Regions from separate parts of the Streptomyces sp. FXJ1.172 genome, predicted to be linked through region 1. Evidence: predicted binding sites of a transcription regulator. Region 1 holds the regulator's gene; the other holds the start of a gene.
What was found. The regulator HspR, encoded in region 1, represses chaperone genes until heat shock. The targets are predictions, from matches to a motif close to TTGAGNNNNNNNNNCTCAA.
Positions count from the first base shown of each region.

Region 1 (3,405 bases):
GCGATCTTGTACTTGGCGGTGCAGATGTCACCCACCGTGTAGATGCCGTCGGCGATGACCGTGGCCTTGATGTTGCCCTTGGTCAGCGCGGTCGGCTGGATCAGCTTGGCCGGGATGCTCTTGGTGGTGGGGCTGTCGACCTTGTCCTGGGTGAGGGCGTCGAACTGGATGTCCTTGCCCTGGATCCTGGCGACGGCCATCTGGGCCGCGGCCTGGGCCTCGTCCGGGTAGGCCTTGTAGACGCTCATGTACTGCTCGCCGGCCACGACCCGCTGGACACCCTCCAGCGAGGCGTCCTGGCCGGTGATCGGGGGCAGCGTGGTGACGCCTGCCGCCTTCAGGGCCTTGATGACGCCCCCGGCCATGTCGTCGTTGGCGGAGTAGACGCCCGCGATGTTGTTCTTGCCGATCTGGGCGATCGCCTTGGCCATGTTGGCCTCGGCGTTCTCCGGCTTCCAGTCGGTGGTGTCGTACGACGCGGCGATCGTCACCTTGCCGTTCAGCTCGGAGAGCGCGCCCTCCTTGAACTGCTTGGCGTTCGGGTCGGTGGGCGAGCCGTTCATCATGACGATCTTGTTCGAGGTGTCGGCGTTCGAGCCGAGGGCCTCCAGCAGGGTGCGGCCCTGCACCTCGCCGACCAGCTCGTTGTCGAAGGAGACATAGGCATCGATCGGGCCCTCGGCGAGCCGGTCGTAGGCGATGACCGGAATGCCCGCGTCCTTGGCCTTCTTCACCGCGTCGGCGATCGCGTGCGAGTCGACCGCGTCGAGCAGGATGACGTCGACCTTGTCGTCGATCATCTTCTGCAGCTGCTCGGCCTGTCTGGAGGCGTCCGCGTCGGCGTTGGCGTACTCGACCTTGCCGTGCTTCTTGGTGAGGTCGGCGACCTGGGACTTGATGATGGGGTAGTCGAACCTGTCGTAGCGGGTGTTCGTCTTCTCCGGCAGCAGCAGGCCCACGGTGACGTCGTCGCCCTTGCTCGGGCTCGCGCTCGCGCCGTCCCCCGTCGCGTTCAGCACGCCGCAGCCGGCGAGCGAGAGGGTCATCGTGGACGCGGCCACGGATATGGCGATACGGCGCATGCGAGAGCTCACTTCAAGTGCGTTCCGGACGTGGGGGCTGCTATACGACCCAGGTGTCTGAAAAGACAACGCTCAGGCCACACCCGGCGTCAAGCGGAACTACTTAACGAGTGCGCAACAGCACGCTCCGCTGTACCTGTGAAGAAGGAACGGAATCACCTTCAAACGCTCTTTACGGACCCTCCATTCAAGGGGAGTTCACGGAACGGCATGAGCCGGCAAAGAAAAGGGGCCCGGAAACCGGGCCCCTTTTGCGGTACTTGAGTACGGCTGCGCGTCAGTCGCGCTGCTGCCTCTTCGGCCGCCACACCACCAGCGCGCTGGTCTGCTGGACCTCCTGGTACGGGACCAGGTCGCGGCGGTAGGAGGCGTGGACGGCGGCCTCGCGCTGCTGCATCGCGGCCGCCGCGCCGTCCAGGGCCGCCTCCAGCTCCGCGACGCGGGACTGGAGCGCGGCGACCTGGTTCTCCAGTTCGATGATGCGCTTGATGCCCGCCAGGTTGATGCCCTCGTCCTGCGACAACTGCTGGACGGTGCGCAGCAGTTCGATGTCGCGGGCCGAGTAGCGGCGGCCCCGCCCGGCGGTCCGGTCCGGGGAGACCAGACCCAGGCGGTCGTACTGGCGCAGCGTCTGCGGGTGGAGTCCGGAGAGCTGGGCCGCCACCGAGATGACGTAGACCGGGGTCTCCTCGGTCAGTTCATACGGGTTACGTCGACGGCCGTCCATCTCTCTCAGTCTCCCTTCGCCGCCTCGAACAGCTCCGCCCGCGGGTCCTCGTCCGCGGTCGCCTCGCGATACGCCTCCAATGCGTCACGAGCCTTCCCCGACAGGTCCTTGGGAACACGCACCTCGACGGTGACCAGCAGATCGCCGCGGGTGCCGTCCTTGCGGACCGCGCCCTTGCCCCGGGCGCGCATGGTGCGCCCGTTGGGCGTGCCGGGCGGCAGCTTCAGGGTGACGGGCGGGCCGCCGAGTGTCGGCACCCGCACCTCGCCGCCGAGGGCGGCCTCGGGATACGTGACCGGCACGGTGACCGTGAGGTTGTCGCCCTTGCGCCCGAACACCGGGTGCTCGCCGACGTGCACGACCACGTACAGGTCGCCCGCCGGTCCGCCCCGCTCGCCGGGCGCGCCCTTGCCGCGCAGCCGGATCCGCTGCCCGTCGGTCACCCCGGCCGGGATGCGGACCTGCATCGTCCGCGAGGACTTCGCACGGCCGCTGCCCTTGCACTCCATGCAGGGGTGCTCGGCGATCAGGCCGCGGCCCTTGCAGTCGGGGCAGGGGTCGGTCAGCGAGAAACCGCCGCCCGAGCCCCGCGCCACCTGGCCGGTGCCGACGCAGGTCGGGCACACGCGCGGTGTGCCGTTCTTGTCGCCGGTGCCCGAGCAGGCCTTACAGGGCGCCTGGGAGGACATCCGCAGCGGCACCGTGGCGCCCTCGATGGCCTCCGTGAAGCTCAGCGTGACCTCGGACTCGATGTCCTGGCCGCGCCGGGGCTGGGTCCGCGTGCCCGTGGCACCGCCACGGTTGAACAGGCCCCCGAAGACGTCACCTATCCCGCCGCCGAAGCCCCCTCCGGCCTGGGTGTTCCCGCCGCCTCCGAAGAGGTCGCCCAGGTCGAAGTTGAAGGAGCCGCCGGCGCCCGGCCCGGGGCGGAAGCCGCCGTTGCCGAACAGGGCACGCGCTTCGTCGTACTCCTTGCGCTTCTTGGGGTCGCCGAGGACGTCGTTCGCCTCGGAGATCTCCTTGAAGCGCTCCTCGGCCTTGGTGTTGCCCTTGTTGGCGTCCGGGTGGAACTCGCGGGCGAGCTTCCGGTACGCCTTCTTGATCTCGGCCTCGGTGGCGTCCTTGGGGACGCCGAGGACCTTGTAGTAGTCCTTCTCGATGAAGTCCTTGGTGCTCATCCCCGACGTCCCTCCTTCCTGGCTCCGGTGATCAGGTCAGCCCTCCTCCGGGCCACCGTTCTCCTTGTTGTCGGCGGCACCGGCCTGCTTCGCCTCGGTCTTGTCCTCGGCGCCCTCGGCCTTGACGGTCTGCGCGCCGGGCTGCGGCTCGGCGACGGCCACCCGCGCGGGGCGGATGGTGCGCTCGCCGATGCGGTAGCCGGGCTGCAGGATCGCCACGCAGGTCGTCTCGGTGACGTCCGGCGCGTAGCTGTGCATCAGGGCCTCGTGGATCGTCGGGTCGAAGGGCTCGCCCTCCTTGCCGAACTGCTGCAGGCCCATCTTGGCCGCGACGGTCTCCAGCGACTCGCCCACCGACTTGAAGCCGCCGACCAGTTCGCCGTGTTCCCGCGCGCGGCCGATGTCGTCGAGCACGGGC
Region 1 is NZ_CP119133.2:4,694,052-4,697,456, forward strand. It holds gene A6P39_RS20900 (sugar ABC transporter substrate-binding protein) at 1-1,082, opposite strand, end outside; gene A6P39_RS20905 (heat shock protein transcriptional repressor HspR) at 1,360-1,809, opposite strand; gene dnaJ (molecular chaperone DnaJ) at 1,815-2,987, opposite strand; gene grpE (nucleotide exchange factor GrpE) at 3,024-3,405, opposite strand, start outside.

Region 2 (3,405 bases), 1.1 Mb from region 1:
ACGACCTGTGTGCGCGGATCACCGAGCGCCCCGGCGGACAGCTCCGCCAGCGGTCCGTCCCGGTGCCAGTCGATGACGGCGGGTTCCCGTTCCACGACGGTGATCCTTCCCCAGCGTGGATCCGCCGCGGCGTGTGCGAGCGAGAATCCCACCCCCAGGCCGCCGATCAGCACCGCGGGGCCCGGCCGGCCGTCCAGCGCGTCGTACGCCGCGTCGATCAGCAGCCGTTCCGAGCGGCCGTCGGAAGTGTCCATCAGGAAACACCCGTTGGCGATGATCTGGAGCAGTGCGCCGTGCCTGCGCAGCACCACCTCGCCGTACGGGCCGTCGCGCCGGTCGAGGACCACGGGAGCGTCGTGGGCGGCAGTCATGCTCCCATCCTGCTTGAACACGCCTTGTCGTTCACGGGAATTACGGATGGCGAGGGGGCCGGCATGGTGCGATGTACCCGTTCGTGCGATGCCGGGCGGTGGGTGTGCGGCGAGGTGCGGACGCCGCCCCAGCGTGAGAGGTTGCTGTGAATCGGCTCTCGCGTGGCGTCGGTCATAGACACGCGGACCTTCGAGCCCCAAGGGTGGGGCGCGACGGAAGGAGCGCCTCATCGTGGAACGGACCGCGACGGGCCCTGTGGCGGCCGCGTCCCCGCCCCCCGCGGGCACGCCCCTGTCCGACGGCACCGCCGCCGTGTTCCCGGCCCTGCTGGACGGCATGCCCCGCCAGCGCGGCGCCACGGCTCCCGCTCCCGTCCCCCTCGAGGTCCGCCCGCTCCCGCTCGGCGCCCGGTTGTGGCGGCTGCTGCCCACCCCGGCCGGCACACCCTTCACCTTCGCCTACGCGGCGGTCCTGGCCCTCACCTCCGCCCTCGCGGCCGTGGCCGCCCCCCAGCTGATGAACGTGCTCTACCAGAACTCCAGCACGGACGTGTCCCACCTGGTGCGCATGCCCGCGCAGGTGCTGCTGGCGAGCGCGCTGTGGATCGCGGGCGGGATCTTCTCGCCGTACACGGCCGCCTTCGTGCTGGTGCTCACCGCGCTGGAGCGGCGCATAGGCGGGGCGCGGGCGGCCTGTGTGTTCCTGGCCGGACACGTCCTGGCCACGCTCGCGACCGAGATCCCGGTGGGCCTCGCCGTCCTGTTCGGCCACCTTCCCGCCAGCTCGCTGCACCGCCTCGACTACGGCATCAGCTTCGGCGTGGCCGCGAGCATCGGCGCCCTGGCGGGCCTGCTCGGCCCCTGGCTGCGCTGGCCCCTGCTGACCGTGGTGGGCGGCCTGCTGCTGAGCGACCTGGCCGAGTTCGTGGACCCGATGACGGACTGGGGCCACCTGATCGCGCTCACCATAGGAGTGGCGAGCTGGCGCTTCGTGCGCCGCTGGGCGCGCGCCGCCTGACCCCTCCACCTGCGGAGGTCTCTGCGTCACCCCCTGATCGCTCACAGCGAACAGACCCGGGGAACACCAGCCCCATGCCCAGAGGTTGAGTCGGCATAGCTCAAGTTGACTGCCGAAGGGGAGATCATGGCTGCTGAGTCCACGGCGTTCACGCTTGTCCTGCCCGTGCTGCCGCTCGACGACGAGGTCGTGCTGCCCGGCATGGTGGTTCCGCTGGACCTGAGCGACACCGAGGTGCGAGCCGCGGTGGAGGCCGCACAGGCCGCCGCCCGGTCCGCGCCCGGAAAGCCCACGGTGCTGCTGGTGCCGCGCGTCGACGGCACGTACGCCAAGACCGGTGTGCTCGGCACGGTCGAGCAGGTCGGCCGGCTGGCCGACGGTGACCCGGGGGCTCTGATCCGCGGCCGCAGCCGGGTGCGGATCGGCGCCGGCACCACCGGCCCGGGCGCCGCCCTGTGGGTCGAGGGCGCCCGGATCGAGGAGAGCGTGCCCGAGCCGCTGCCGGGTCAGGTCGCGGACCTCGTCAAGGAGTACAAGGCGCTGGCCAGCACCTGGCTGAAGAAGCGCGGCGCCTGGCAGGTCGTGGACCGCGTCCAGGCCATCGAGGACGTCTCCGCGCTCGCCGACAACTCCGGCTACTCACCGTTCCTCACCATCGAACAGAAGGTCGAGCTGCTGGAGACCGCCGACCCGGTGGTCCGGCTCAGGCTCGCCACGCAGCAGCTGCGTGACCACCTCGCCGAGCAGGACGTGGCCGAGACCATCGCCAAGGACGTCCAGGAGGGCGTCGACAAGCAGCAGCGCGAGTTCCTGCTGCGCCGCCAGCTCGAGGCCGTCCGCAAGGAACTGCGCGAGCTGAACGGCGAGCAGGACGGCGAGGAGCCCGACGACTACCGCGCCCGCGTCGAGGCCGCCGACCTGCCCGAGAAGGTCCGCGAGGCCGCGCTCAAGGAGGTCGACAAGCTGGAGCGGTCCAGCGACCAGTCGCCGGAGGGCTCCTGGATCCGCACCTGGCTGGACACCGTCCTGGAGATGCCGTGGAACGAGCGCACCGAGGATGCGTACGACATCCAGGGCGCCAAGGCGGTCCTGGACGCCGAGCACGCGGGCCTTCAGGACGTGAAGGAGCGCATCACCGAGTACCTGGCCGTGCGCAAGCGGCGCGGTGAGCGGGGCCTCGGCGTCATCGGCGGGCGGCGCGGCGGTGCCGTACTGGCCCTCGTCGGCCCGCCCGGCGTCGGCAAGACCTCGCTCGGCGAGTCCGTCGCGCACGCGATGGGCCGCAAGTTCGTCCGCGTCGCCCTCGGCGGCGTCCGTGACGAGGCCGAGGTCCGCGGCCACCGGCGTACGTACGTCGGTGCGCTGCCCGGCCGGATCGTGCGTGCGATCAAGGAGGCCGGTTCCATGAACCCGGTCGTCCTGCTGGACGAGATCGACAAGGTGGGCTCCGACTTCCGCGGCGACCCGGCCGCGGCCCTGCTCGAAGTCCTCGACCCGGCGCAGAACCACACCTTCCGGGACCACTACCTGGAAGTCGAGCTGGACCTGTCCGACGTCGTCTTCCTCGCCACCGCCAACGTCCTGGAAGCAATCCCGGAGGCCCTCGCCGACCGTATGGAGATTGTGCGACTGGACGGATACACCGAGGACGAGAAGGTCGTCATCGCCCGTGACCACCTGCTCCCGCGCCAGCTGGAGCGGGCCGGTCTGAACAAGGACGAGGTCACGATCGACGAGGGCGCCCTGCGCAGGCTCGCCGGCGAGTACACCCGTGAGGCGGGCGTGCGCACCCTGGAGCGGTCCATCGCGCGGCTGCTGCGCAAGGTCGCGGCCCAGCACGAACTCGGCGAGCGGGAGCTGCCGTTCACCGTCCGGGACGAGGACCTGCGCGCGCTGATCGGGCGCCCGCACCACGTGCCCGAGTCCGCCCAGGACCCGGCCGAGCGCCGTACGTCCGTCCCGGGCGTGGCGACCGGCCTCGCGGTCACGGGAGCGGGCGGCGACGTCCTCTTCGTG
Region 2 is NZ_CP119133.2:3,586,481-3,589,885, reverse strand. It holds gene A6P39_RS15790 (spermidine synthase) at 1-371, opposite strand, end outside; gene A6P39_RS15785 (rhomboid-like protein) at 604-1,389, shown strand; gene lon (endopeptidase La) at 1,516-3,405, shown strand, end outside.
Region 2: a site for HspR is predicted at 1,475-1,493, ahead of lon (endopeptidase La). Genes of this name have one in related genera too.